DNA from 3 places in the Arthrobacter woluwensis genome. Region 3 is predicted to be linked to each of the others. Evidence: riboswitches for the same ligand, from Rfam matches in the RefSeq annotation. Region 3 holds a riboswitch; each other region holds the start of a gene.
The links. Region 3 has a riboswitch for thiamine pyrophosphate ahead of thiO (glycine oxidase ThiO). Riboswitches for the same ligand answer to the same signal wherever they lie in the genome.

Region 1: another riboswitch for thiamine pyrophosphate. It lies ahead of thiC (phosphomethylpyrimidine synthase ThiC); the one in region 3 lies ahead of thiO (glycine oxidase ThiO).
Region 2: another riboswitch for thiamine pyrophosphate. It lies ahead of QFZ52_RS14445 (ECF transporter S component); the one in region 3 lies ahead of thiO (glycine oxidase ThiO).

The regions. Positions count from the first base shown of each region.
Region 1 is NZ_JAUSXR010000001.1:2,015,506-2,025,383, forward strand. It holds gene QFZ52_RS09185 (ArsR/SmtB family transcription factor) at 292-657, shown strand; gene QFZ52_RS09190 (hypothetical protein) at 642-797, opposite strand; gene QFZ52_RS09195 (cation diffusion facilitator family transporter) at 837-1,712, shown strand; gene QFZ52_RS09200 (hypothetical protein) at 1,797-2,243, opposite strand; gene QFZ52_RS09205 (VOC family protein) at 2,316-3,194, opposite strand; gene QFZ52_RS09210 (amidohydrolase family protein) at 3,222-4,349, opposite strand; TPP riboswitch at 4,452-4,558, shown strand; gene thiC (phosphomethylpyrimidine synthase ThiC) at 4,552-6,324, shown strand; gene QFZ52_RS09220 (alpha/beta fold hydrolase) at 6,401-6,910, opposite strand; gene ffh (signal recognition particle protein) at 6,914-8,485, opposite strand; partial or broken gene QFZ52_RS09230 (glucose-6-phosphate dehydrogenase) at 8,627-9,878, shown strand, end outside.
Region 2 is NZ_JAUSXR010000001.1:3,137,092-3,146,969, reverse strand. It holds gene QFZ52_RS14460 (MMPL family transporter) at 1-2,523, opposite strand, end outside; gene QFZ52_RS14455 (TetR family transcriptional regulator) at 2,608-3,279, opposite strand; gene QFZ52_RS14450 (DsbA family protein) at 3,350-4,057, opposite strand; TPP riboswitch at 4,350-4,470, shown strand; gene QFZ52_RS14445 (ECF transporter S component) at 4,515-5,129, shown strand; gene QFZ52_RS14440 (ABC transporter ATP-binding protein) at 5,132-6,817, shown strand; gene QFZ52_RS14435 (energy-coupling factor transporter transmembrane component T family protein) at 6,814-7,635, shown strand; gene QFZ52_RS14430 (UDP-N-acetylglucosamine 1-carboxyvinyltransferase) at 7,811-9,331, shown strand; gene QFZ52_RS14425 (HdeD family acid-resistance protein) at 9,456-9,878, shown strand, end outside.
Region 3 is NZ_JAUSXR010000001.1:2,350,895-2,360,772, reverse strand. It holds gene QFZ52_RS10725 (RNB domain-containing ribonuclease) at 1-357, opposite strand, end outside; gene QFZ52_RS10720 (DUF805 domain-containing protein) at 489-1,442, shown strand; gene QFZ52_RS10715 (DUF805 domain-containing protein) at 1,577-2,287, shown strand; gene QFZ52_RS10710 (DUF805 domain-containing protein) at 2,394-3,095, shown strand; gene thiE (thiamine phosphate synthase) at 3,170-3,832, opposite strand; TPP riboswitch at 3,860-3,976, shown strand; gene thiO (glycine oxidase ThiO) at 3,972-5,171, shown strand; gene thiS (sulfur carrier protein ThiS) at 5,168-5,404, shown strand; gene QFZ52_RS10690 (thiazole synthase) at 5,406-6,203, shown strand; gene QFZ52_RS10685 (hypothetical protein) at 6,416-6,718, opposite strand; gene QFZ52_RS10680 (DUF3107 domain-containing protein) at 6,725-6,949, opposite strand; gene QFZ52_RS10675 (TetR/AcrR family transcriptional regulator) at 7,125-7,748, opposite strand; gene moeB (molybdopterin-synthase adenylyltransferase MoeB) at 7,853-9,064, shown strand; gene QFZ52_RS10665 (glutamyl-tRNA reductase) at 9,102-9,878, opposite strand, start outside.

The sequences.
Region 1 (9,878 bases), 340 kb from region 3:
GTGGTCACTCCTGTTTCTGAAACGGGGTTGAACCCAGCGTTCTGCTCCCGTGGGGCGGGCCATACTGGAGGGTTCGAAAGGAACATGATCATGCACGGGAAGAGGGGCCACGCAGATCAGGTACCCGTCCATTATGCCAGAGACGGCCAAGGGTGCCTAATGCGCCGCGCAGCGCGCTGAACCGTCGGGGCCCGACGCCGGATATCGAGCCCCGGAGGCGCCGGGGGCTTCGTGTCACTCCCCCATCCCTCCACATGACATCCCGCGATGCCATCGTGCAATAATCTGCGTATGGACGCAGATAAGCAGATATGCGGAATGGATCCCGACGGTCAGTTCGTGGAACTGGCCGTGGAGGTCTTCACCCTGCTCGCGGACGCCACCCGGGTGCGGATCATCCTGGCGCTGCGACGCGAGGAGGAACTCTCCGTCAATCATCTCGCCGAACTTGTGGGCAAGTCCCCCGCCGCAGTGTCGCAGCATCTGGCCAAGCTGAGGATGGCCCGGATCGTCGCCACCCGGCAGGAAGGGCAGCGAGTGTTCTACCGCCTCGAGAACGAGCACGCCTCCCAGCTCGTCTCCGACGCGATCTTCCAGGCGGAACACTCCCTCGGCGGCCTCCCGCGCCACCACCACACCGGTCAGGGCGAGGCATGACGACGGACGAGCACGCGCACGGACACGACGCCGGACATCCGCATGGCCACGGAGCGCACGGCCACTCCCACGATCACGGCCACGGCCACGGCCATGACCATGACCACGCGCACCCCTCGGGGCTGAAGGGGTTTCTCCACGGGCTCTTCGTCCCGCATTCCCACGACACGTCGGACTCGATCGACGATGCCCTCGAAGCGCATTCAGAAGGCATCCGCGCTCTGAAGCTGAGCCTCGTCATCATGCTGCTCACCACTGCCGCGCAGGCCGCGGTGGTGGCCTTCTCGGGTTCGGTGGCCCTGCTGGCCGACACCATCCACAATCTGTCCGACGCTCTGACGGCGGTGCCGCTGTGGATCGCCTTCGTGCTCTCCCGCCGGGCCGCGACCCGGCGCTACACCTACGGCTTCGGCAGGTCGGAGGATCTGGCGGGCCTGTTCATCGTGCTCATGATCGCCCTCTCCTCCGTGATCGCCGCCTGGGAGGCCGTGGACCGGATCATCACGCCGCGCCCGGTGGAGAACATCGGCTGGGTGATCGCGGCCGGCGTCATCGGCTTCCTCGGCAACGAGGCGGTGGCGGTCTACCGCATCCGGGTGGGCCGGCGGATCGGATCGGCCGCACTCGTCGCCGACGGCGTCCATGCCCGAACCGATGGTTTCACGTCGCTCGCCGTGGTGCTCGGCGGCGTCGGAGTCCTGCTCGGCTTCCCTCTCGCGGATCCCCTGGTCGGACTGCTGATCTCGGTCATGATCGCCGTGCTGCTCATCGGCACGGTCCGTTCCGTGGGACGCAGGCTCATGGACGGCATCGAACCGGAACTCGTGGACCGCGCCGAGCATGCCCTCGAACACGTCGCGGGAATCGAGGCGGTCGAGCGCGTGCGCCTCCGCTGGGTCGGTCACCGTCTGCACGGCGACGCCGTCGTCCGCACCTCGGCCCTCACGCTCGCCGAGGCCGATCTGGTCGCGGAAGACGCCGAGAAATCCCTGAAACGGCACCTGCCCAAACTGGACGAGGTGACGGTGCGGGTCACCGCGACCGGCCCGTCCTGAGCCGGATTCGCAGGCTTCCCGGCAACAGAAAGGCGCGTGGGCGCCGGCCTCTCCAGGCCGGTGCCCACGCGCCTTTCGCAAACGTCAGGCCGAGTACAGGTACAGCCGGTTCCGGGAGGAGGAATCGGTCCTGCCCGCGAGCGCGGACAGGGCGAGCAGGTACTGCTGCGCCTCACCGGCCGCGAACGGCACGTCCTCGTCAGCCGCCCACTGGACCGCCACCGACTGGAGCGCCGGGTCCTCGCCGTCGCTCTGGTAGCCGGGCAGTTCCTCCAGAACGCGGACGGCGGAGGCCGGGAAGGCGTACAGCTCGTCGACGGCGATGTCCGCCATCTCAAGTTCCTGCTCGCCCTGGGTGTGCACGGCCTGTGCGGCCAGAGAGCACAGCTGCTCGACTTCGAAATCACTGATGCCGGGGATCCGGAGAGCGGACCCGTCCGGGGCCGCACCGCCGGACAAAGCCTTGGCCCGCTGCAGGGCCTCCTGGTGAGTGGCGATGAAGACCTCTACGAAAGCGTTCGACTGGCTCATGTCATCCTCGGGTTCGTCGGTGGCGCTGGGGTTCCCGGATCTCCAGGACGACTGGAGCCGGATGGCTTCAGGCTATCCCACCGCGACGCGCACCTGGTTGCGCCACGGGTCTTCGAAGCGCAATTCCGCACCGGTGTGGTGATGGGTCACCCCGGCGACGAGCAGACGGTCCGCGAGCGCCGCGACGTCGTCGTCCGCCGGGACGTGGAGGAGGACCTCGCCGAGGCCCAGCGTGTCCTTGCGGGGACCGGCGCCGCGGCTGTTCCACACGTTCATGGCCATGTGGTGGTGGTAGCCGCCCGCGGAGACGAAGAGCGCGCTGTTCCCGATCTCGGCGGTGCGCTCGAAGCCCAGCGTGTCCACGTAGAAGCGCGCGGCGGTCGCGACGTCGCCGACCTGCAGATGCACGTGCCCGACGTCGGCACGCGCCTGCCGCTGCTGCTGCAGCGCCGTCTCGCTCAGGTGCTCCCCGAGGTAGCCGTTGGGGTCCAGCGGCAGCGAGTCCATGACGACGGTGCTCCCGTCCCAGGACCATTCGCTGCGCGGGCGGTCGTAGTACAGCTCGATGCCGTTGCCCTCGGGGTCGCCGAAGTAGAACGCCTGGCTGACCAGGTGATCGGCGCTGCCCTGGAAGAGCCGCGCGTCATAGGAGGCGGCCGTGGCCAGCGTCGCGGCGAGGGACGCCTGATCTTCAAAGAGGAGCGCCGTGTGGAAGAGCCCGGCCTCTCCCCTGCCCGGCAGCTGCAGTCCGGCGGCCGGCTCCAGGTGGACGAGGGCGGAGTCGCCACGGCCGAGGTAGAGGCCGCCGTCCTGTTCGGCGACGACCTCCAGGCCAAGGGCGCGCTGGTAGTAGTCGCTCATGAGGTTCATATCGGCGACCTTGAGCATGACGGTCCCCATGCTCAGATCGGCGGGGAGGAGGTCCTGGGACTGCGGGAGCGAAGTGTTCATACCTCTAAAATTACTTGAAGCTTCAATTTATTCCATCCCGGTGGCGCGTTTTTCACCCGGCAGGTCGCCGTTCAGGACCACACGGCGCGGCGCGGCCAGCGTTCCCAGGTTCCGCCGCGGGTCCTGTGCATACAGCACCACATCCGCCGGGGCGCCCTCTTCGAGGTTCTCCGCCCCGAGCCACTCGCGGGCCGACCAGCACGCGGCGTCCAGGGCCACCACCGACGGCAGCCCGGCACGGTGCAACTCAGCGATCTCGTCCGCGATCCGCCCGTGCGCGATCACGCTGCCCGCGTCCGTCCCCGCGAAGACCTGCACCCCCGCGGAATAGGCACGCGCGACGTTCTCGTAACGCCGCTCCCAGAGGGCGTGCATATGCGCCGCGTAGACCGGGAACTTCGGCTCGGCCTGCGCCACGATGTCCGGGAACGTGGCGATGTTGACCAAGGTGGGGACGATCGGAATACCCGCCTCCACGAGCCGGGGCAGGTGCTCCGGCTGAAGTCCCGTGGCGTGCTCGATGCAGTCGATCCCGGCGGCGATGACGTCGTCCAGGACCTCCTCCCCGAAGCAGTGCGCCGTGACCCGGGCGCCCTCCTCGTGGGCCGCGGCGATCGCCTCCGCCACCAGTTCGGCGGGGAACGATGGGCGGAGGTCCCCGGCGTCGCGGTCGATCCAGTCCCCCACCAGCTTCACCCAGCCCCGCGCGTCAGCAGCCACGGAGAGCCGTGCCTGCTCGCGGACGGTCTCGACGAGGTCCCGGTCCTCGACCTCGAGGGCCAGGCCGCGGAGGTAGCGACGGGAGGCGGCGACGTGCCGCGCCGCCCGGATGATGCGCGGCGCGTCGGCCCGCCCGGCGAGCCAGCGGGTGTCCGCCGGGGACCCGGCGTCGCGCACCAGAAGAGTGCCGGCGGCCAGGTCGGCGCGGGCCTGCGCCAGGGAGGTGGGTTCGTCCGCGGCGCCGCCCTCCACGAGGCCGATGTGGCAGTGCGCGTCCACCAGGCCGGGGACCACCCAGCCGTCCAGCGTGAGGTCCGGTTCCACCGTGGGCATCCTGAAGGTCAGGCGTCCGTCCACGGACCAGAGCCCGAGCGCTTCGTCGTCCGGCCCCAGCAGAACGGGGCCCGTGAACTCGATGACTGGGTGACGTCGCATGTCCGGCATGGCTTCAAGCGTAGGTCAGCGAGCCTGCGAGTGGGAGATGACGGTCACGAGCCGGGCGTTGCGGAGCGCCCCGTCCGGACCGTGCTACGGTGTTCGCGACCACACGGGTGTCCCAGGAGGGGCTGAGATCGGACTGCCACTGTCCGGACCGTAGAACCTGACCGGGTAATGCCGGCGAAGGAAGTGAGTACCGATGAAATCCTTGCAGCAATCCCCTGCCCACAGCCTGGAATTCCTCACGGGAGACGACGGCATCGCCGTGCCCGTGACGAGCATCCAGCTGGACGACTCCCCCGACGGCACGGCCAACGCCCCGTTCCAGGCGTACCGCACGGTCGGCCCGGGCAGCGATCCCGAGCATGGCCTGCCGGCCCTCCGCGCCGGCTGGATCGCATCCCGCGGCGACGTCGAAGAGTACGAAGGGCGCCAGCGTGATCTGCTCGACGACGGCCGCTCCGCCGCACGCCGCGGCGCCGCCTCCCAGGAGTGGCGGGGTGCGCAGCGCCCTCCGCTCAGGGCACGGCCCGGGCGGCGGGTGACCCAGATGCACTACGCCCGCGCCGGGATCGTGACTCCGGAGATGAGATTCGTGGCGCTCCGCGAGAACTGCCCCGTGGAGCTGGTCCGTTCCGAGGTCGCGGCCGGGCGCGCGATCATCCCCGCCAACATCAACCACCCGGAATCCGAACCGATGATCATCGGCAAGGAGTTCCTGGTCAAGATCAACGCGAACATCGGCAACTCCGCCGTGACCAGTTCCATCGCCGAGGAGGTCGACAAGCTCCACTGGGCCACCCTGTGGGGCGCCGACACCGTCATGGATCTCTCCACCGGAGACGACATCCACACCACTCGCGAGTGGATCCTGCGGAACTCCCCCGTGCCGATCGGGACCGTGCCCATCTACCAGGCGCTGGAGAAGGTCAACGGCGACGCCTCGGCGCTCACCTGGGAGGTCTTCCGGGACACCGTGATCGAGCAGTGTGAGCAGGGCGTGGACTACATGACCGTCCATACCGGGGTGCTGCTGCGGTACGTGCCCCTCACGGCGGACCGCGTCACCGGGATCGTGTCCCGCGGCGGCTCCATCATGGCCGGCTGGTGCCTGGCGCATCACCAGGAGAACTTCCTGTACACGCACTTCGACGAACTCTGTGAGATCTTCGCGCAGTACGACGTCGCGTTCTCCCTGGGTGACGGGCTGCGCCCCGGCTCCACCGCGGATGCCAACGACGCCGCACAGTTCGCCGAACTGGACACGCTCGCCGAACTGACCAAGCGGGCGTGGGAGTACGACGTGCAGGTGATGGTGGAAGGACCGGGACACATCCCGTTCCACCTGGTCCGCGAGAACGTGGAACGCCAGCAGGAACTCTGCGACGGCGCCCCGTTCTACACGCTCGGCCCGCTCGTGACGGACGTCGCCCCGGGTTACGACCACATCACCTCGGCCATCGGCGCCACGGAGATCGCCCGCTACGGCACGGCCATGCTGTGTTACGTCACGCCCAAGGAGCATCTGGGGCTGCCGAACAAGGACGACGTGAAGACCGGTGTGATCACGTACAAGATCGCGGCCCACGCGGCGGACCTGGCCAAGGGCCACCCGGGAGCGCACGAACGGGACGACGCCCTGTCCAAGGCCCGGTTCGAGTTCCGCTGGAAGGACCAGTTCTCGCTGTCCCTCGACCCCGCCACGGCCGAGGCCTTCCATGACGAGACGCTGCCCGCCGAACCGGCCAAGACGGCACACTTCTGTTCGATGTGCGGGCCGAAGTTCTGTTCCATGAGGATCTCCCAGGACATCCGACGGGACTTCGGTTCGCGGGAAGCTCAGGAGGCCACGGTGGAGGAAGCACTGGCTCAGGAAGCACTGGCCGGGATGGCGGCGAAGAGCCGGGAGTTCCGGTCCCAGGGCGGCAAGGTCTACGTGGAATCGATCCCGGTGGGCGCACCCCAGGACTGAGTCGCAGGAATGCGGGGTCATTTGATGCCGGATGGTCCGTCCGGAGCCGGCCTTAAGTGACCCCGCAATGCGTCTCTCAGGCGGTTCGGCGGAGGAAGTCCTTGATGGCGGCCGCGCCCTCGGCGGAATCCTGCGGCCGGTGACCTCCGGGCGCCACGACGTGTTCCGCCCCGGACTCGGCCAGGAGCCGTGCGGTGCGCTCATAGGCGGGCTCCCACCCGCCGGAGAGCACGAGCATCGGGACACCCGGGATGATCGCACCCTCGGTCCCCTGGGGACGGGGCGCGGTGAGGTCCGGCAACCAGGGTTCGCACAGGACCAGGGCCCGCACCAGTGAGGGATACTCGACGGCGGCCTGCACGGCCGCCGTCGAGCCCTCGCCATGCGCCACAAGGACGGACGGCACGTCGGCCAGGGTGCCGAGGACCGCCTCGGCGTCGAGGGCCTGACCGTCCGGCTGCTTGAGGAACAGCGCGTCGAATTCGAGCGCCAGTCCGTGCTGCCGCGGCCAGGCGGCGGCCCCGGACGCGTCACGCCCGGGGACGAAGACCACCCGGGGCAGCGCGCCGGTGCTGTTCAGGACCAAACCTTATTTGCCCAGGAACTTCTCGAAGCCCTTGGGGAGCTCCATGGTGGACGGGTCGAAGTCCTGCGCCTGCTGCCCGAAAGCGGCGCCGGACGGGGCGCGGTTCGCCTTCCGGGCCTCGGCCTCGCGCAGTTCCTGAGCGGCCTTCGCCGGGTTGCCCGAGCGGGCCTTCTTCTTGCCGGCGTTCTTCTTGGCCGCCTTACGAGCCGTTCCGCCACCGGCGCCCATCGACATGCCGGGCATCCCCGGCATACCGCCCTGCGCCATCTTCTTCATCATCTTCTGAGCCTGGCCGAAGCGCTCCAGGAGGCCGTTGACCTCGGAGACGTGCACGCCGGAACCACGGGCGATGCGGGCGCGGCGCGAGCCGTTGATGATCTTCGGCGCCACACGCTCGTGCGGGGTCATGGAGCGGACCATCGCCTCGACGCGGTCGATCTCGCGCTCGTCGAACTGCTCCAGCTGCTGACGCATGTTCTGTGCGCCGGGCATCATCATGAGCATCTTCTTCATCGAGCCCATTTTGCGGATCTGCTGCATCTGGGCGAGGAAGTCCTCGAAGGTGAAGTCCTCCTGGTCGGCGAACTTCTTCGCCATCCGGGCTGCTTCGTCCTTGTCCCAGTTCTGCTCGGCCTGCTCGATCAGGGACAGGATGTCGCCCATGTCGAGGATGCGGGAGGCCATGCGGTCCGGGTGGAAGAGCTCGAAGTCGTCCACGCCTTCGCCGGTGGAGGCGAACATGACCGGCTTACCGGTGACAGAAGCGACGGAGAGGGCGGCGCCACCGCGGGCGTCGCCGTCGAGCTTGGACAGCACGACGCCGGTGAAGTCGACGCCCTCGTGGAAGGCGTTCGCCGTGTTGACGGCGTCCTGGCCGATCATCGCGTCGATGACGAAGAGGACCTCGTCAGGGTTGATCGCCTCGCGGATGCGGCGTGCCTGGTCCATCATCTCGGCGTCCACGCCGAGACGTCCGGCGGTGTCCACGATGACCACGTCGTGCAGCTTCTGGCGGGCCTCGGCCACGCCGGCCTCGGCGACGGCGACCGGATCGCCGGTGGGGACGTCGAATTCGCTGGTGGTGCCCGGGTGCGGCGCGAAGACCGGCACGCCGGCGCGCTGGCCGACCACCTGGAGCTGCGTCACGGCGTTGGGACGCTGAAGGTCACAGGCCACCAGCAGCGGGCTGTGGCCCTGGCCCTTGAGCCACTTGGAGAGCTTGCCGGCCAGGGTGGTCTTACCGGCGCCCTGGAGACCCGCGAGCATGATCACGGTGGGCGGGTTCTTGGCCAGACGCAGGCGGCGGGTCTCGCCGCCCAGGATCGTGACGAGCTCCTCGTTGACGATCTTGACGATCTGCTGGCTCGGGTTCAGCGCAGCGGAGACCTCGGCGCCGAGGGCGCGCTCCTTCACGCGGGAGGCGAATTCACGCACCACGGGCACGGCGACGTCGGCATCCAGCAGGGCGCGACGGATCTCGCGCACGGTGGCATCGACGTCGGCCTCGCTCAGGCGGCCTTTGCCGCGGAGGTTCTTGAACGTCGCTGTGAGCCGGTCAGAGAGTGAATTGAACACGCGCCGCGCACTTCTTTCGGATGGAGGTTCCTGGACTTCACCCCGGTGAGGGATGGAACCCTCACAGGGCCCCGCGCCAGGGTGGCACGGGCTTTCAGCTTTCTAGGGTACCAAGTCGGACTGACGAGATGGCATGCTGGCATGGTGACCAGTACGCGACGCGCCCGGCGATCCCGGGCCCAGGACATCAAGACACTGCTCATCCTCGGCGCCTCAGGCGACCTCACGGGACGGCTCCTTCTGCCAGGGCTCGCTTCCCTGGTCTCCGCCGGCCGGGCTCCCGGGCTCACCCTGGTGGGTGCGGGGACCGAGCCCTGGACGCCCAGCAAGTGGCAGCGGCGGCTCGCGAAGGCCCTCCCCCTCGACGCCGGCGAGGAGGCGAGCGCCCATTGGAAGGAGCTCATGGCCACCTCGCAGTACCGCCAGGTGGACGTGACCGCTCCCGGCGCCCTGGCCGGTCTGCTCGCCTCACTCGACGGCCCCGTGGCCGTCTTCTTCGCGCTGCCGCCGCGCATCAGCCAGCTCGCCTGCGAATCGCTCTCCCCCGAGGAAGTGCCGTTCGGAACGCGCCTGGTCCTCGAGAAACCGTTCGGCTCCGACGCAGCCTCGGCCCGCGAGCTCAACGGCACCCTGCGCCGTCTGGTCCCCGAGGAGCACATCCACCGGGTGGACCACTTCCTCGGCAAGTCCACGGTGCTCAACATCATCGGCATGCGCTTCGCGAACCGCTTCTTCGAGCCGCTCTGGAACCGGGACAACGTGGCCGAAGTGGAGATCGCGTTCGAGGAGGACCTCGCCCTGGAGGGCCGCGCGGGCTATTACGACTCCGCGGGCGCGCTGCGTGACATGATCCAGAGCCACCTGCTCCAGGTGATGGCGCTCATGGCGATGGAACCTCCCGCGACCCTGAGCGAGCGCGATCTGCGGGACGGCATCGCCACCGTGCTGCGCGCCAGCCGCGTCGCCACGCCGTTCCGGCGCAACACGCGCCGTGCCCGGGTACACCGCCGGCAAGATCGGCGGTCGGAAGGTCCCCGACTACGTGGCCGAAGAGGGCGTGCACCCGGAGCGTGAGACCGAGACGTTCGCCGAGGTCCGCGTCGAGATCAACAACACCCGCTGGGCCGGGGTGCCGTTCATCCTGCGCACGGGCAAGGCCATGGGGACGCGCCGCAAGGAGGCCGTGGTCCGTTTCCGTCCGCTGGCGCACCTGCCGGCAGGCTTCAGCGGCACGGATCAGCCGGACGAACTGCGGATCGGGTTCGGGCCGGACACCCTGAGCGTCGGGCTGGACGTCACGAGCGCCGGCAACGGCTTCGAACTGTCCCGGGCGGAGCTGGCCACCGAACTGCATTCCTCGGCGCTGCTGCCCTACGGCGAAGTCCTGGACGGC
Region 2 (9,878 bases), 790 kb from region 3:
GTCGTCGGTCGTGGTGGAGTCCTCACCGTGGCCCTGGTTCAGGCGGGCGCCCTCCACGTCGACATCGGGAAGGTGCTTCTCCAGCCAGGCCGGCAGCCACCAGGCCCGCTTGCCCAGGAGGTGCATGGCCGCGGGGATCAGGGTCATGCGGACCACGAACGCGTCCACCAGCACGCCGAACGCCAGGGAGAAGCCGAGCGGCCGGACCATCGTCAGATGGTTGAAGATGAAGCCCGCGAACACGCTGGTCATGATGATCGCTGCGGCGGTGACCACGACGGCGGCGTGCTTGAAGCCGATCCGGACGGCCGCCTTGGCCTTCGCGCCGTGGACATAGGCTTCGCGCATGCCGGAGCCGATGAACACCTGATAGTCCATCGCGAGGCCGAACAGCACGCCGATCAGGATGATGGGCAGCATGCTCAGGATCGGGCCGGGGTGCGGGACGTCGAACACGGCGCCCAGCCAGCCCCACTGGTACACGGCCACCACGGCTCCGAACGACGCGGCCAGGGACAGCAGGAAGCCCACCGTCGCCAGGACCGGGACCCAGATGGAGCGGAACACCAGGAGCAGCAGGATCAGGGACAGACCCACCACGATGCTCAGGTAGAGCGGCAGGGCTTCGATCAGTTTGTTCGAGACGTCGATGTTCGCGGTGGTCTGGCCCGTGAGGCCGATCGTCACGCCGAGATCCCGCTGGATGTCCGCACCCTTGGCACGGATGTCTGCGACCACCTGGACGGTCTTCTCACTCGCCGGTCCCTCGGTGGGGATCACCTGGAACACGGCGGTCTGGCGGTCATCGCTGAGCTTGGCGGGCACGGCCGCGACGACGCCCGGCACGGAGCGCAGGCGGTCGGCCAGGTCGAGCTGCTTGAGGGCGGCGTCCTGCTCGCTGAGACCGGCCGGGAACTCGCCGACCACCACGATCGGCCCGTTCATGCCGTCCCCGAAGGACGTGCTGATGGTGGAGTACGCCTTGTAGGCGGAGGAGTCGGCGGCCTCGGAACCGCCGTCCGGCAGCGCCAGGTGCAGCTTCTGCGCGGGAAGCGCCACCACGCCCAGCACGACGACGGACACCACCACGGCCAGCCACGGCCACTTGGTGACCCAGGCGCCCCAGCCGCGGGCGGCGTCGTCGTGATCTGCCAGCGGGTGCGCGGCGCTGTCCGCGGCGCGCCGCCAGCCCCGCTTCGAGATGACGCGCTTGCCGATCAGCCCGAGCACCGCGGGCGTCAGGGTCAGGGAGACCAGCACCGACACGGCGACCGTGGCAGCGGCGGCCAGACCCATGAGGCTCAGGAACGGCAGGCCGGGGACGGCGAGGGCGGCCAGAGTGATGACCACCGTGACGCCGGCGAAGAACACGGCATTGCCGCTCGTGCCGGTCGCGCGGGCGACGGATTCCTCCATCGACATGCCGGACAGGATCTGACCACGGTGCCGGTTGACGATGAAGAGGGAGTAGTCGATGCCGACGGCCAGCCCGAGCATGAGGGCCAGGATCGGCGTCATGCTGTTCATCTGGATGACGCCCGAGAGCGCGATGGTGCCACCGACGCCCACGCCCACCCCGGCGATCGCCATGAGGAGCGGAAGGCCCGCGGCGATCAGGGTGCCGAGCATGATGATCAGGACCAGCACCGCCACGCAGAGGCCGATGATCTCCGCGGGGCCGGCCAGGCTCCCCAGATCCTCGGAGAGTTCCTTGCTCGGGTAGACGTTGAGTCCGGTGTTCTCCGTGGCGACGAGGCTCTTCACCACGTGGTCCCGGTCCTCGGTGGAGAGGGCGCTCAGGGAGCCCTTGAAGCTGATCTGCGCGACCGCGACCGTGTCGTCCTTGGAGACGAAGCGGATGCCCTGCGAGGCGTCGGACTTGCGCTTGTTGAAGTCCAGCTCGGCCTGGTGGCTCGCGAGTTCCTTGGCGGCCGCGTCGGCCTTGGCGCGGCCGGCGTTGTAGTCCTTCTCCGCGGCGGCGATCTGGGCGGCTGCGGCCTCGGCCTGGGCGGCGGGCACCTGCACGCCCGAGTTCTGGGCTGCGGCGGCCTGCGCCTTGGCGCTGTCCAGCTGCTTCTTGGCGTCGTCCAGCTGCTTGTTGCCGGCCTCCTGCTGGGCCTTGCCGGCGTCGAGCTGCTTCTGCGCCGCGGCCAGCTTCGCCGGGGCGGCGTCCACCTCGGCCTGCGTGGTGAACGGGTCCACGCTCGACTGGACCTGCGAGGTGCCGTTGAGCTTGGTCAGCGCGTCGGAGACGGCCTTCTTCTGCTCGTCCGTGAACGGCTTGCCGTCCTTGTTCTGGAACACCACGGACGCCGTGCCGCCAGCCGCCTCGGGGAGCGCCTGCTTGAGGTGGTCGATGACCCGCTGTGTCTCGGTCCCCGGGATCTTGAACTCGTTGGTCAGCTGCCCCTTGAACAGCGCGGCGGAGCCGCCCACGGCCAGGAGTACCACGAGCCAGAAGGAGACGACCCACCAGCGGTGCCGGTAGGAGAACTTGCCGAGCCTGTAGAGCAGGAGTGCCATGGTCTGTGCCTTTGTTGGTGCCGGTGGTGCGGAGCGGAGTGCGAGTGGACGGGAGGTCTGGGGTTCCTGGGCGGCGTGAGCCGCTCAGGCGAAGCCGTTGCGGAGGTGCTGGAGGGCCTGGGTGATGAGGTTTCTGAGGACCATGCTGTGGGCATCCGTCACCTGTCCACTGCGAGGAGCCTCGTGCTCCAGCCAGTACTCCATGGCGGCCTTCCCGGCGCCGATGATGGCGCCCACCATGGTTCTGACGAAGAAGGGGTCCGCTTTTGTTCCCAGACGTTCCACCGCGGCGGCGCTGAGCTTACTGGTGGCATCATCCCAGGCCATGAGCTGCCAGCGCTGGACCTGGGGCTGGTTCTCGGTCAGGAGGCACATCCGCGCCATGCGGGAGAGCGATCCGGGCTCGACGAGCGCCATGACCGCGGCGATCGCGGAGTCGAGGATCGTCTCGTCGGCGGGGCGCTGGCGGAACTCCTCGATGGCGCCGTCCAGGAAGTTCTGGACCGTGGCCGCCAGGGCCGCTTCGGGGCTCGGGAAGTAGTTGAAGAAGGTGCGGCGGGAGATGCCGACGGCGTCGGCCAGGTCCTCCGCCGTGAAGTTGCCCAGGCCGTTTTCGGAGAGCAGGTTGACCGCGGCCTCGATGATGGCGGCGCGAGTGGCCTGCTTATTGAGCTCGCGGCGAGAGGTCTTCTCCTCCGCGGAGCCGCCGTGGGGATGATCCGGTGGAGTTCCGTCCAGGAAAGTGGTGGAGTCCATGCTCCGATGCTACGGCAATTTGTGCACCCAGTGCAATTAGGGGACCGAGTGCAAAGTTCGGGGCTGGTGCTCAGTTCCCCAGAACCTGATCGAGCGGGGCCTTCAGGGTGTTGTAGTCACTGGAGTCGACCTGCAGCAGCTGACCTTCCAGCACCAGGGAGGGGGTGCCCCGCAGGCCGAGTTCCTTGGCATCGTCGAGGTCGCGCTGGACGCGGGTCGCGACGGCCGGGGACGTGAAGTCCTTGGCGAAGCGGTCCATGTTCAGCCCCAGTTCGCGGGCGTATCCGGTGAAGGTCTCCGCCTGGCCCGACGTCGACTTGGCCCATTCGGCCTGCTTGCTGAACACGAGGTGGCTCATCTTCTCGAGGGCGCCCTGCTCGGCCGCGGCCTCCACGGCCTTGGCCGCGAGCGGGGCGTTCTCATGCATGGGGAGCGGGAAGTTGCGCACGACGATCCGCACCTCGGACCCGTACTCCTTCTTGGCCCGCTCGATCAGCGTGTCCATCTTGGCGCAGTACGGGCACTGGTAATCGGTGAAGAGGATGAGCGTGGTCCGCGGCTTCGCCGGGTTGGCGATGATCCGCGCATCCGAGGGGACCAGCTTCGCCATGAGCTCGGCGGACGGCGTGGCCGGTGCGGTGGCCGTGGCGCTCGCGGACGGCGCGGAGGCATTGGACGACGACGGCGCCCCGCACGCTCCCAGCGTCCCCGCGGCGACCACGAGGGCCAGCGAGGCGAGGAGGGTCTTGGCGGTCAGTCCGGCCTTCTGGGTGCGCATCAGTCTTCTTCCATCGTCACGTTCGGCTTGCGTGTGAGCCTAACGAGGGCGCGGAGGCGGGGCCAAGTTTCGTGAGGCGGGCCACCCGTGTTTTCTGTAGGCGTGGCGCTGAACTCGCTATGAAGGGTTTGAGGTCGCTACCGGCGACAGCGACCTCCGGCTCTCCCTAGCGAGTTCGGCAGCCGGGAGGCGTCCCGCGCGCACCCGGCCCGGGCTGACTTCCGCGGCACCCGGGGAATGTGACAGCGGGGCCTGCGCCGGCGTCGTCGTGCAGGTATAAACTGGGACGCACAACGAACGACAGGGGAGCGCCGCCACCGCAGGGTGTGTGGGCGCTGAGAGTGCGGAGCAACCGCAGACCCTCGAACCTGATCCGGTTAGTACCGGCGATAGGGAGTCGAGCATCTCAGAACGTGCCTCCGGGCACCTCCCCTCCTGTAATCCCAGGAGGATGACAATGACTACTCAGGCTGTTGCCCAGCGTCGTGGCTGGCGCGTGGTGGACATCGTGGTGGCGGCACTGATCGCCGTGGCCGGTGGCGTGCTGTTCTGGGCGTGGTCCCAGGGCGCGAACCTGATCACCCCGCTGACCGCCGCCTACGCCCCGCTCTCGGGCCTCTACGCCGGTGGCTGGATGATCCCGGCCGTGCTCGGCGCGCTCATCATCCGCAAGCCCGGCGCCGCCATCTTCTGCGAGGCCGTGGCTGCGAGCGGTGAGCTCATCATGGGCTCGCAGTACGGCCTGACCGTGCTGATCTCCGGGCTGCTCCAGGGCCTCGGCGCGGAGCTGATCTTCGCCGCGTTCCTCTACCGGAAGTTCAACCTGCCCACCGCGCTCCTGGCCGGAGCGGCATCCGGGCTCTTCTGCGGCCTCAACGACAGCTTCCTGCCTTGGGGCTGGAACATCGCCTACGACGGCACCGCCAAGTTCCTCTACATCCTCTTCTGCCTCATCTCCGGCGCCGTGATCGCAGGCGCGCTGTCCTGGGTGGCCACGCGTGGCCTGGCCCGGACCGGCGCCCTCGCCTCCTTCGCCTCCCGCAAGGCCCGTACCGAGCCGGTCTTCGGCTGATCATGAGCGGAGTCGCCGGCGGCGTGCAGCCGGCCCGCGTCACGGCACGGGACTGGGGCTGGCGCCACGGCGGGCGCAGCCGCGCTGCTGTGGCGGGACTCGACCTCGACCTGGAACCCGGGGAGAAGGTCCTCCTGCTGGGCCCGTCCGGCGCGGGCAAGTCGACGCTGCTCCACGCCCTCGCCGGAGTTCTCGGCTCTGCGGAGGACGACGACGCCGACGAGTCCGGCACGCTGCTGATCGACGGCCGTGCGCCCAGGGACGCCCGGGGCCGGGCCGGTCTGGTGCAGCAGGATCCGGAGACGCAGGTGGTGCTCGGCCGCGTGGGCGACGACGTCGCCTTCGGAGCGGAGAACCTCGCCGTGCCGCCCTCTGAGATCTGGCCTCGGGTGCGCCAGGCCCTGCACGACGTCGGGCTCGGGTTTCTGCCCCTCGACCACCCCACCCATGCCCTGTCCGGCGGGCAGAAGCAGCGGCTGGCGCTCGCAGGGGTGCTCGCGATGCGCCCCGGACTGGTGCTGCTGGATGAGCCCACCGCCAACCTGGACCCCGACGGCGTGCTCGAGGTCCGCGATGCCGTGATCCGTGCGGTCGCCGCCTCCGGTGCCACGCTCCTGGTGGTCGAGCACCGGGTGGAGGTGTGGAAGGACTCGGTGGACCGTGTGGTGGTTCTGGGTGCGGGCGCCGACGGGCCGTCGGGCGTGGTCGCGTCCGGTGATCCCGACGCCGTGCTCGACGCGCAGGGTGAGGCTCTGGCCGCCCAGGGAGTCTGGATCCCGGGACGGGTGCCGGTGCTGGCGGGCGCGGGCCGTTCCGGAAGTCGCGTCCTGTCCGAGGCCGGCGCGGGCCGTTCCGGAGATCGCACGGTCGGCCGTTCGAGCGCTGGTTCCGTGGCGTCCCGTCCCGCGACGTCGCCTGCCGGCGCGGTCCTTTTGGAAGCCCGCGACCTGGCGGTGAGCCGGGCGTCAGCGTCCCGCCGTGGACTCGCGCCCCGGAAGTCCGTCCCCGTGCTGAGCGGGGTGGAGCTGGAGTTGCGGGCCGGCAGCGCGCTCTCGGTGACCGGGCCCAATGGCGTGGGCAAATCGACCCTGGCCCTCACCCTGGCGGGGCTGCTCGCCCCGGCCGGGGGCGCCGTCGTCGGCTCGTCCGAGTTACTGGCCGCGGGTGCTGCCCTGCCCCGGCACCCGGAGCCGTACCGCTGGAAGGCGAAGGAGCTGATCACCCGGATCGGCACCGTGTTCCAGGAGCCCGAGCACCAGTTCGTGACCGGCAGCGTGCTGGACGAACTGCGCTTCGGGCCGCGGCAGCTGGGTCGCGGCGAGGAGCGCGTGGACGAGCTGCTGCACCGGCTGAGGCTCGACGGCCTGGCCGACGCCAACCCGTACACCCTGTCCGGGGGCGAGAAGCGGCGGCTGTCCGTCGCGACCGTGCTCGCCGCCCATCCCCGGCTGCTGATCCTGGACGAGCCCACCTTCGGGCAGGACGCGCGTACCTGGGCTGAGCTGGGCTCACTGCTGCTCGAACTGCTCGACGAGGGCGTCTCGCTCCTGTCCGTCACGCACGACGCCGACTTCACCCGCGCCCTCGGCGCCACGGAGCTGGTGCTCGGGGGAGCCCCGGGGCCGGAGCTCGCGGGCGCGGCCGCCGTCGTGCGAACCGGGGATGAACCCGGAAAGGGGGAGGCATGAGCGTCGTGACCGAGGACCGCGCCGTCGTGGACCCGTACGCGGCGTCCCGTGCCGAGCTTCCGCTCCTGGGGCGTGCGAATCCGCTGTCCAAGTTCGGCGCGCTCGCGATCATCACGCTCGCCCTCGTGTGGTCGATCGACTGGCTGTCGGCCGGGATCGCGGTGCTCTGCGAGCTCCTCGTGCTGCCGCTGGCGGGCCTGAATCTCCGCCTGCTGTGGACCAGGGCGTGGCCGCTCGTGGCCGCCGCCGTCCTGGGCGGCTGGAGCACGGCGGTGCTCGCCCCGGACAAGGGGCCGCTCATTTTCAGTTTCGGGATCTGGACCATGGGCGAACATTCTCTGCTCCTGGGTGTCGGGTTCCTCCTGCGTGGACTCGCGATCGCACTGCCGGCGGTGATCGTCATGGCGTGCACCGAGCCGACCGACCTGGCCGATGCTCTGGCACAGCTGGCGCGCCTCCCGCACCGCTTCGTCCTGGGCACCCTCGCGGCGCTGCGCCTGGTGGGACTCATGGTGGCCGAGTGGCAGACCATCGGCATGGCTCGCCGGGCACGCGGGGTCGGTGCCACCGGGAACGTCCTGTCCGGGCTTGCCGCGAAGCTGGGGCAGAGTTTCGGGCTGCTCGTCCAGTCGATCCGCCGGGCCTCCCGTCTGGCTGTGACCATGGAGGCCCGGGGCTTCGGCGCCGGGCCGCGAACATGGGCCCGCCCGTCCCGGCTCTCCGCGGTCGACACCTGGGTGGTGCTCGGCTCTGTGGTCATCGCCGGGCTGTCCGTGGGGATCTCGGTGCTGCTCGGCGTCTGGCACGTGGTGTACTGACCGGGCTGAGGGGTGGTCGGGTTTGATGGCCTGGGCTGCTGAGTGGCCTGGGCTTGCGGATCGTGACGCGAAATTCCGGAAGAAATATCGCACCCTGCGACTTAGGTATCCCATATTCACGCCGACGGGCCGGTGATTTGCTTCGCGGTAACTCACATCTGATATATTCATGCTCATGACTGAGACGATGGATCACCTGGCTTCCTGGCTTCGCGACGCCCGCAGCGAGAAGGGCTGGACGCAGGGCAAGCTGGCCGAGGAGCTCGGCACCAGCCAGAGCGCCGTGGCCCGTATGGAGACCGGCAAGCAGAATCTGAGCCTGCGCATGATCCGCCGCTTGGAGGATCTCTTCGAGGCAACGCTCCTGACCCCCGCGCGGCCGCGCGTCACCCACCTGCGGGTGGAGGGCGGACATCAGCTCAGCGGCGCGGTGGACGTCAACAGCAGCAAGAACGCCGGCGTCGCGCTTCTGCTGGCCAGCCTCATCAACCGCGGCACCACCACGCTGCGCCGCCTGGCGCGCATCGAGGAGGTCAACCGGATCGTCGAGGTGCTGGCGAGCATCGGCGTCGAGTGCACCTGGCTCAACGACAACGATCTGCAGATCCGCCGCCCCGCCGTCCTGGACCTGGACGCCATGGATGTGGACGCGGCCCGTCGCACCCGCAGCGTCATCATGCTCCTCGGCCCGCTCCTGGACGAGCGCGAGGAGTACCAGCTGCCCTACGCCGGCGGCTGCGACCTCGGCACCCGCACCGTGGAGCCGCACATGCAGGCGCTGCGCCAGTTCGGGCTCGCCGTGGAGGCCAAGTCCGGCTTCTACCTGGTCCAGGCCCCCGAGGCCGACAGCAAGGACCGCACCTTCGTGCTGACCGAGCGTGGCGACACCGTCACCGAGAACGCGATCATGGCCGCCGCGCACCGCACCGGCACCACCGTGATCCGCAACGCGAGCCCCAACTACATGGTCCAGGACCTCTGCTTCTACCTGCAGATGCTGGGCGTGACCATCGAGGGCATCGGCACCACCACGCTGCGCATCACGGGCCGCACCAACATCAACCAGGACATCGAGTACTTCCCGTCCGAGGACCCGATCGAGGCCATGAGCCTGATCACCGCGGGCATCGTGACGAACTCCGAGGTCACCGTGCGCCGTGTGCCGATCGAGTTCATGGAGATCGAGCTGGCCTTCCTGCAGCACATGGGCCAGGAACTGGAGATCTCCGGCGAGTACGTGGCGCGCAACGGCCACACGCGCCTGGTGGACGTCACCACCAAGCCGAGCAAGCTGCACGCCTCCGTGGACAAGATCCACCCCATGCCGTTCCCGGGCATGAACATCGACAACCTGCCGTTCTTCGCGGTCATCGCGGCCAACGCCGAGGGTCAGACGATGATCCACGACTGGGTCTACGAGAACCGGGCCATCTACCTGACGGAGCTCAACCGTCTCGGCGCCAACGTGCAGCTCCTGGATCCGCACCGCATCTACGTCAACGGCCCGACCAAGTGGCGCGCGGCCGAGATCGGCTGCCCGCCGGCTCTCCGCCCCGCGGCCTGCCTGCTGCTCGCGATGCTCGCGGCCCGCGGCACCTCGACCCTGCGCAACATCTACGTGATCGAGCGCGGCTACGCAGACCTCGCGGACCGGCTGAACTCCATCGGCGCCCGGATCGAGTACTTCGAGGACTGATCCTCCGCGCGCGGTTCGCGAGAGAACAGGTGATGCCCCCAAAACCCGGTTTTGGGGGCATCACCTGTTCTCTCGCGTGGGGGCGCTCCACACCGTGCGGGCGTCCGCCGGGGAGAATGGAGGAATGAGCTCCATCCACCAGCGTTTCTGGACCCTGCCCGGCCTGCTCGGCAAGCACGTCGCACGGCTGCCCTGGTGGGTCGTGTTCCTGGTCGGCCTGGCGTCCCTGGCCGGTGGCGTCTGGCTGTTCCTGCATCCGCTCGGGGCGCTGACCCGCATCGAGATCTACGCCGGGGCGGGCTTCGTGCTGTCCGGCGTGGGCGATCTGGCCGACGCCGCGCAGGAGGCCCGTGCCGGGACGTCGCGACGACGGCTCTGGCCCTTCCTCCTCGGGCTCGTCTGGATCGCGGCCGGCCTGGTCGTGCTGCTGATCCCGCTCCCGTCCGCTGTGCTGGTGTACCTGGCAGCGCTGACCTTCGTCTCCAGCGGGGCCACGCGACTGGTCGAGGTGCTCCGCAACCACTCCGACGCGCCGTGGCAGGACCTT
Region 3 (9,878 bases):
GTCGGGAGCGTACAGGGTGAGCCCGCGACGACGGCATTCGGCGTCCAGCGCCCCGCCCGGCGCGACGAACGAGGGCACGTCCGCGATCGCGTAGTAGACGGTGTACCCGTCCTCATGACGCTCGATGAAGAGGGCCTGGTCCAGATCCGTGGACGACGCCGGGTCGATGGTCACGAACTCCACGTCGGTGCGGTCCTGGTCCGGAAGCACGTGGGCGCGGATGGCACGCTCGGTCTCCTCAAGGACCTCGGGCGGGAAGGCCCGGGGGACTTCGAGTTCTTCGCGGAGCGCGGTGAGCGCCTCCGCGAGACCGTCCTGAACTCCTGGGGCGCCACTGGGGATCCATGTGTTCGTCACGCTCACAGGCTAGCCCCCGGGCGGACTTCCGGCTTCCCCGACATCCCACCGGGCCCGGCTTCTGGCATACTGACAGCAAAATCATCACCGCGTGTCACGGCCGTCAAGGCCAGTCAGGAGCAGGGCCAGCCATGACGAATCAGCCCGAGTCCCAGCAGCCGCAGCCTCAGCAGCCGCCGGTTCCCCCGCAGCGCCCCCAGAACGCACCGACCCAGGGTGCGCCGGCTCAGCCGGGCCAGGGACAGCAGCAGGGGCAGCCGCAGCAGTACGGCCAGCAGCAGTATGGCCAGCAGAACTGGAACCAGCCGCAGCAGTACGGCCAGGGTGGACAGCAGCCCCAGCAGTACGGGCAGCAGCCTCAGCAGTACAACCAGCAGCAGTACAACCAACAGCAGTACGGCCAGGGCCAGCCCACGCAGCAGCAGGGTTACCCGCAGCAGGGCCAGTACCAGCACACCGGCCAGCACCAGCAGTACGGTCAGCAGCCGGCCGCCCAGTATCAGCAGGCCGCCCAGGCTGCGCCGCAGCAGTACGGCCAGGCGAGTGGATCGTATGCCCAGCAGGCGTACGGTCAGCAGCAGCCCGTCTACGGTGGCCAGTCCGCCGCGGCGTCGGGCCCCCTGGACCCGGGCGCAAGCCTCGGCTTCATGGCGGCCATCAAGACCGTGTTCCGGAAATACGCCACCTTCACCGGCCGGGCGGGCCGTCAGGAATTCTGGTGGTGGTTCGTCTTCGTGGCCGTGATCGCGGTGGTTCTCAGCACCCTTGCGGCGATCTTCTTCGGCACCGGTCTGTCGCAGGCGGTCGCCAACGGTGACTACACGGAGATCCCGGGCACCGGCCAGGCCCAGGTGAACACCAATGCCCTGATGATCATCGGTTTCATCTTCTGGGGCATCGCGGGGCTGTTCTCGCTGGCGGTGATCGTGCCGACCGCGGCCGTCGGGGCTCGCCGTCTGCACGACGCCAACTTCAGCGCCTGGTTCCTGCTCCTTTACCTCGTGCCGATCGGCAACCTGGTGCTCCTGTTCCTGTGGGCTCAGGCTCCCAAGCCCGAAGGCGCGCGCTTCGACGCGAGTTTCTGACGCCGTCGTCGACGGCCAGGATGGAGCCTTGAAAGGCCGCCACGGAGACTCTCCGTGGCGGCCTTTCCTTTCCCTGGAGCGTTCGGTGGGCGAGACTGGCGGGAGAACAGGACAACACCAGGGAAAGCGTGATCATGAGCCAGCCTCCGAACCACCCCGGCGACACCCCTCCCATGACCGGCACGCAGCCGTCGCAGCCCGGCCCCCAGCCGGTCCAGCCTGGCGCGGGCGTCCCGGTCCCACCGGACACCGCGCCGGGGTACTCACAGCAGTACCCGCAGCAGTACCCCCAGGCCTACCCGCAGCCTCATCCGCAGGGCGGTCTCGCCTGGCAGACTCCCGCGTGGCAGGCGCCGGGATGGGGTCAGCCCGTCCCGTTCGTGCCACGCCCCCGCGTCGGGTTCGTGGACGCCATCAAGTCCGGCTTCCGCAACTACGCCACGTTCAACGGCCGTGCGGTCAACTCCGAGTTCTGGTGGTGGTTCGTCTTCGAGTACCTGGTGCTCGGGATCCTCGGCTATGTGGCGTACTTCTTCCTGTTCGCCGGCATCATGACGTCGCTGGGCGGGGCGCTGTCGACGTCGTCCCGACGCGGTTACCGCAGTCCGGAGACCGACTTCATCTGGAGTGCTCCGCTGGTGGCCGGAATCGTTCTGGGCATCCTCTTCCTCATCGTGGCACTGGCGCTTCTGATCCCCGGGCTCGCTCTGCGGGTCCGCCGTCTGCACGACGCCGGTTACAGCGGCTGGTTCGTCCTGCTGAGCCTCGTGCCGTTCGGCTCGGTGGTCGTGCTGGCGCTCCTTGCCATGGAAAGCAGTCCCGAAGGCATGAAGTACGGATATTGAGCCTGTTCAATGGGGAGTTTTCCCCATTGAGCGAAGGCTGGATGTGGTGGAGACTGTACGGTGAAGAAGCATCAAGCGCACCCATGAACAGGGAAAGAACAGGACCATGACGCAACAACCCGATTGGCAGAACAACAACGGCGGCCAGCCGCAGCAGCAGCCGCAGCAGCCGCCGCAGCAGCCGTCCTACGGCCAGCAGCCTCCTCAGGCACCCCAGTACGGGGCCCCTCAGGCGCCGCAGGCTCCTCAGTACGGCCAGCAGCAGCCTTACGGCCAGCAGGGCTACCAGCAGCAGCCCTCCAGCCCCTACGGCCAGCCCGCCTATAGCGGCGGCCTCTACCCGCCGTACGTCCCGCGCCCGAGCGTCGGGTTCTCGCAGGCCATCAAGATGGGCTTCGCCAACTACGCGAACTTCAAGGGCCGCGCCAGCCGGAGTGAGTTCTGGTGGTGGTACCTCTTCCAGGCACTGGTGGCGGGCATTCCGGTAGCCATCGGCTACGGTCTGTTCATTGGTGGGATCGTCTCCCAGTCCGCCTACTCGGACTCCTCGACCGGTTACACGTCCTCCTCGGACGTCACTTTCACGGGAGCGATGGTGTTCGGCATCATCCTCCTGATCCTCGGTGGCCTCATCAGCCTGGCTCTGCTGGTGCCGTTCATCGCCGTCGCGTGGCGCCGTCTGCATGACGCAGGCTTCCCCGGCCCGATGTTCTTTCTCACGTTCATCCCGTACGTGGGTGGCATCATCCTCATCGTGCTGTGTGCCATGCCCAGCAAGCCCGAGGGCATGAAGTACGAAGTCCAGTAGCTCCGGCTGCGACGACCACGGCCCCGGCGCCTTCGCGAGAAGGCGGCCGGGGCCGTGGCGGTTTAAGAGAAATGTCAGGCGTCGGGAAGCTCCGCCAGCAGGCGCCGGGCGGCGTCCGCGGGGTCCGAGGCCTCGGTGACGGCGCGGACCACCACCACGCGCCGCGCCCCGGCCTCGACCACCTGGGCCACGTTGCTGTGATCGATGCCGCCGATGGCGAACCACGGCACGGAGGTCCCGGTCGAGTCCGCGTACCGGACCAGATCGAGACCCACCCCGGCGCGGCCGGGCTTGGTCGGCGTCGCCCAGAGCGGCCCTGCGCAGAAGTAGTCGGTCTCGCCGCGGGCCGCGGCAGCGAGGGCGGCGTCCACCTGCTCCGGCGCGTGGCTCGAGAGGCCGAGCAGGACGTCGTCGTTCAGCAGAGAACGCGCGGCAGGCAGCGGCAGGTCCTTCTGGCCCACGTGCAGCACCGGGCTGCCGGACAGGCGAGCGATGTCGGCCCGGTCATTCACAGCCCAGAGCTTCCCATGGCGTTCGGCGGCCTCCCGGAGCACCGTGAGGAGTTCCAGTTCCTCGGCCGCTTCGATCTTCTTGTCCCGCAGCTGGATGATGTCCACCCCGCCCGAGTACGCGGCGTCCACGAAGTCCGCGAAGTCCCCTCGTTCCGCGCGCGAATCCGTGCAGACGTACAGCCGTGCGGCGGCGAGGGATGGTGTCGCAATTGCTCGATTACCCATGGGCTTCAGCCTAGTTCCTCTAGACTGGTGCGGTACTGCGGGAGCCGGAGCGGATGGTCACATTCGCCGGCTGAGAGGGCTTGAGCGCCGACCGCCACACCTGATCCGGCTAGTACCGGCGTAGGGAAGGACGAGGAGCATGGAGCAGGAGCCGGCGGACGTCGCGGTGATCGGCGCGGGCATCGTGGGCCTGGGGATCGCCTGGACGCTGCTGCGCTCCGGCCGCCGCGTGACCCTGATCGACCCGGCGCCCGCACAGGGCGCGACCTTCGCCGCCGCCGGCATGCTGGCCCCGGTGAGCGAATACCACTATCAGGAGGAAGCCCTCCTCGGACTGACGCTGGAATCGGCGGCGCTCTGGGAGGATTTCGCCGCCCCCTTCGGACCCCTCAACGGCCACCGGACGACGCCGACCCTCGTGGTGGGCTTCGACGCGGCCGACCGTGCCGCGCTCGCCGACCTGCAGGCGGCGCAGCAGGCGCACGGCCTTGAGGTTCAGACGGTGTCGCTGCGCGAGGCGCGTCGGATGGAGCCTCTGCTCTCGCCCCAGCTGTCCGGCGCGTTCCTCACCCCGAGTGACCATCAGGTGGATCCGCGGGTCCTGCACGCCGTGATGCTGGAGGCCTTCCGACGCGACGGCGGGACGGTGCTGACCGAGCGCGCGGATGCGCTGCATTGGTCGGCGGACGACGACGGCGGCTCCACGGCGGGCCGGGTGACGGGGGTCCTGCTCGCCTCGGGCCGTGTCGTGACCGCGGACGAGGTCGTCGTGGCGAACGGCCTGGCATCGCCCGAACTGCGAGGGCTTCCCGAGGGGCTCGACCTGCCGCTGCGCCCGGTGCACGGGGACATCCTGCGCCTGCGGGTCCCGGAACGCCTGCGGCCTTTCCTCTCCGCGACGGTGCGCGGCTCGGTCCGTGGCCTCCCCGTCTACCTCGTGCCCCGCGACGACGGCACCGTTGTCATCGGAGCGACCCAGCGCGAGGACGGGCAGGCCGGAGTGTCGGCGGGCGGTGTGCACCAGCTGCTCCGGGACGCACAGCAGCTGGTCCCCGCAGTCGCGGAGCTCGAACTCGAGGAGATCACTGCCCGGGCGCGGCCCGGGACACCGGACAACGCGCCACTGCTCGGGCGGGTCGCCGCGGCAGGCAGCGGCGAGGTGGCGGGTCTAGTCATCGCCACGGGATTCTTCCGGCACGGCGTCCTGCTGACGCCGGTGGCGGCCCGGGCGGTCCTGGACCTGCTCGACGGACACTCCGACGGGCGCTGGGCGGCCTTCCGGCCCGACCGGTTCAGCCCGGGACTTCTGAAGGAGAACACAGTGGAGGCGCACGCATGAACATCACGGTGAACGGCGAACAGCGCGCCGTGGGGGAGGACGCCACCGTGGCGGTCCTGGTCTCTCAGGTGACGGGTCGCGAGATCCTGGCCGATGGACGGGCCGCGGACGGACGCCGCGTCGGGATGGCCGTGGCCCGGAACGCCACCGTGATCCCGCGGAGCCTGTGGTCCGGGACCGCGCTGGAAGACGGCGATGAACTGGAACTCGTGACCGCGGTGCAGGGAGGCTGACATGACGGAGATCCTGCAGGACCAGAGGCTCGATCCGCTGGTGGTGGACGGCGTGGAGCTGGGCTCCCGGCTCATCATGGGCACGGGAGGGGCACCGAGCCTGGACGGCTTGGGCGCTGCGCTCGTCGCCTCCGGGACCGAGCTCACCACCGTGGCGATGCGCCGGTACAGCCCGGCACAAAGCGGCTCCTTGTTCCAGCTGCTCGTGGACCAGGGGATCCGCGTCCTGCCGAACACAGCCGGATGCTTCACGGCGCGCGACGCCGTGCTCACCGCGGAACTGGCGCGCGAGGCTCTGGAGACGGACTGGGTGAAGCTCGAGGTCATCGCCGATGAGCACACGCTGCTCCCGGATGCCGTGGAGCTCGTGGACGCTACCGAGCAGCTCGTGTCCCGGGGCTTCAAGGTCTTCGCCTACACGAACGACGACCCCGTCCTGGCCCTGCGCCTCGAACAGCTCGGCGCCACGGCCGTGATGCCGCTGGGCGCCCCGATCGGCACGGGGCTGGGCATCCTCAATCCGCACAACATCGAAGTGATCGTCTCCCGGGCGTCCGTTCCCGTCGTGCTCGACGCCGGCATCGGCACCGCCTCGGACGCGGCGCTGGCGATGGAACTGGGCTGTGACGCGGTGTTGCTGGCCACGGCCGTGACTCGTGCACAGGACCCCGTGCGGATGGCGACAGCGTTCCGGCATGCCGTGGTCGCGGGCCGCCTCGCCCGGACCGCAGGCCGCATCCCCCGGCGGGAGCACGCCCTGGCCTCGTCCAGCATGGAGGGCCGGGCCGAGTTCCTCTGAGGCGCGGGCTCGACGACGGCGGCTTCCGGGCGTGTGCGCGCACTGCGGGCCACGCTTGATCGCGGGCTGATTCCGCAGGCTACGCCCGACCGCTGCGCAGCGCGGCAGGCCTGGGCCCGCCTGGCCACAACGACTGAGGGGCGCCTCCCGGACCTGAACGGTACGGGAGGCGCCCCTCGGCGTCGGGCCTGAAGACGTCTGCGCTGACTGAGTCAGACCTTCAGGATCTCCGTCAGCGCCTTGGCGTCCTCGGCGGACCGGCGGGAGCTGAGGATCCAGGACACGGCGAACGACGCCGCGATGCCCAGGACCAGCGGTCCGATCCACGGCAGCCAGGTCCAGCCGGGCAGGTAGCCCAGTCCGAACGCGATGAAGATGATCCAGCTCAGCGCGGTGACCAGGACGCCCGCCCCGGCCGGGAGCGCGGCGCCCAGCGTGGCGCGCTGCCGGTTGACGGCCCAGGCGAGCGCGCCGACGGCCGCCACGAGCAGGACCGGGATGATCAAGGACAGCATGTCTGCCTACAGAGCGCCGAAACCGACGCGGCGCTGCTCCTCCGGGCCCATCTCGACATAGCCGAGGACCGCGGCGGGGATGATCACGCGACGGCCCTTGTCGTCGGTGAGGGAGAGCTGCCCGCCGGAGGCCAGCGCCTCGGAGACGGCGGTGGCGATGGCCTCCGCTTCCTCGGAGGACTCGAACACGACTTCGCGAGCGACGTTCTGGATGCCGATCTTTACTTCCACAATTGCCTCCTGGCAGTTTCGTGCGGGCCACGGACGAACACGGCGCACCGCAGGCTTCAACAGCTGTTCCAAGCCTAATATGGCGGGCCGGGGGAGAAGGCCCGTTCGGGCACGCTGGGAGCGAACACGAGGTCGGGCAGAGCAGTCGGCGTGGCGTGGCGTGGACGCCGCGCGCTCAGCTCTCCTTCGGGAAGCGGCTGATGCCGCGCCAGGCGAGGCGGTAGATGAGGTCGCTGGCGACGTCGAGGTCGAGCTTCCCGTCCGTCTCGAGCCAGTACCTCGCACTGACCTGGGCCATGCCGGCCAGACCGCGGCCCAGGAGCTGTGCCTCCAGGAGCGGGAGTTTCGTGTCTTCGGCGATCACCCGGGCGACCGCGTCCGCGAAGGTCCGGTTGAACGTCTCCAGACGGTCGCTGACCTCCTCGTCATTGGTCAGCCCGGACTCGAAGACCAGGCGGTGCGCCTGATCGTCGCCGGCCATGAACTCGAAGTAGGCCCGCATGACGGCCTGGACGCGGAGCTTGTTGTCCGTGGTGGAGTCGATGGCGCTCAGGAGCATGTCCGTCAGCACCGCCAGATGGCTTTCCAGGAGCGCGAGGAAGAGTTCCCGTTTGGAGGGGAAGTGCTGGTAGAGGACCGGCTTGCTGACCCGGGCCGTCTCGGCGATCTCGTCCATCGCGGCGCCGTGATAGCCGTTCGCGACGAACACCTCCTGGGCCGCCTGGAGCAGCTGTGCCCGCCGTTCGTCCCGGGGAAGACGCGCGGTACGAGCGCCCGGCCGTGCTTCGCTCACCGTCACATTCCATCCTTTACTTCCAGCGCCATCCCTGTGCGTCCGGCGTGAAGGCCAGTTTACCCATAGGTAATATGACGCGTGTGAGGCGGTGGGCATACATTGAAGACATGTCCTCCCTGACTTCCCGCACCGCCCTGCCGCCCCTGGTCGAACCCGCGGCGGATCTGACCCGCGAAGAGCTCGAGCGCTATTCGCGGCACGTGATCATCCCGGAGATCGGCTCCGAGGGTCAGCGCCGGCTGAAGAACGCGCGCGTCCTGGTGATCGGCGCCGGTGGGCTGGGCTCTCCGGCCCTGCTCTATCTCGCGGCTGCGGGCGTGGGCACCCTGGGCGTGGTGGACGACGACGTCGTGGAGCTGAGCAATCTCCAGCGGCAGGTGATGCACACGGTGGATCGAGTGGGGCTGCCGAAGACCGAATCGGCCGCGCTGGCCATCGCCGAGCTGAACCCGCTGGTGACCGTGGTCCAGCACCGCGTCCGCCTGGACTCGTCCAACGCCGTGGAGCTCTTCCGCCAGTACGACCTGATCCTGGACGGGGCCGACAACTTCGAGACCCGCTACCTCGTCAACGACGCCGCGGCGATCGCCGGCAAGCCGTACGTGTGGGGCTCGATCTTCCGGTTCGACGGGCAGGTGAGCGTGTTCTGGGAGCAGCACGGCCCCACCTACCGGGATCTGTACCCCGAAGCCCCGCCGGCCGGCAGCGTCCCGAGCTGCGGCGAAGGCGGGGTGTTCGGCATGCTGTGCGCCGCGGTGGGCTCCCTCATGGTGAGCGAGGCCATCAAGCTCGTGACGGGCGTGGGCCGGTCCCTGCTGGGCCGCGTCGCGCTGTTCGATGCCCTGGGCGGGTCCTGGCGGGAGATCACCGTGCTCAAGGATCCGGAGGCGCAGCCCATCACCGAGCTGAGCGACTACGCCGTGTTCTGCGGCACGGCTCCTGCGGAGGAGGCGCCGTCGTCGTCGGAGGCCGGCGGTGCAGACGACGGAGTGATCGACGCGCGGCGCCTGGCCGCGATGCTGGAAGAGCGCGACGCCGGGGCGCGGGACTTCCTGCTGGTGGACGTGCGGGAGACGGGGGAGCGGGACATCGTGGCGATCCCGGGCTCGGTCCTCATCCCGCAGGGCCGGATCCTGGCCGGCGACGCCTGGGACGAGCTGCCGCGGGACACGGAGATCGTGTTCCACTGCAAGGCGGGCAGCCGCTCCGCGAACGTCCTGGCCGCCGCGCGCCGCGAGGGGTACACGAAGGTCAGCCACCTCGACGGCGGCGTGCTGGCGTGGGTGCGGGACGTGGAGCCGGGCAAACCGGTCTACTGAGGTTCGGGCCTGTGTCCGTGGATCAGGCGCCCGGAGTTCAGGCGCTGAGGTCCTGGGCGGTGTCCTCGTGCACGGACATCTCATGCGCCGGCACCTCGTGGGCCGGGCAACCGGCCTCGGCCGAGGCAGGCTGCGGCTCGGCGACGTCGATGCCGTAGAGCGCCTCGATGGCGTTCACGTACTGTTCCTGCATGCCGGCGGCGGCGAGTTCGCGGCCGCGGACCATGGGGGTGTGCAGGAGCTGCTTGACCATGCGGCGCAGCGCGAACTCCACCTCCTCGGCGGCGGCGGTGCAGCCATGCCGGGCCCGCACGCGCTCCATCTCGGAGTCGAGCACGGACATGGTGTGGCGGCGCAGCGCCACGATGGCGGAATCCACGCTGCGGGAGCGACGCTCCGCTTCGAATTCATGAGCGGCGGAATCCACGATCCGGGTGGCCTCGGCCAGGGATTCTGCGGCTTCCTCGGGCGCGGCGAGCCGCACGGATTCCAGCGTGAGGAGTTCCACGCCGTCGAGTTCATCCACGGCGGGGTCGAAGTCGCGGCTGAGCGCCAGGTCGATCACGATCAAGGGCTTGGGCTTGGGCTCAGGGCCGCGGACCTCGGCGAGTTCCTCGGCGGACACCCGGCGGTCCGAACCACTGCAGCCGATCAGGACGTCGGCTTCGGCGATCGCGGCGGACAGATTGTCCGCGTCGAGCGCGGTGCCGCCACGGGCCGCCACGAATTCGCCCGCCCGGCCGGAACCGGAGAAGACACTGACCTGGGTGCAGCCGCGTTCGCGGAGCAGGGCCATGGTGGCTCCGGCGTAGGC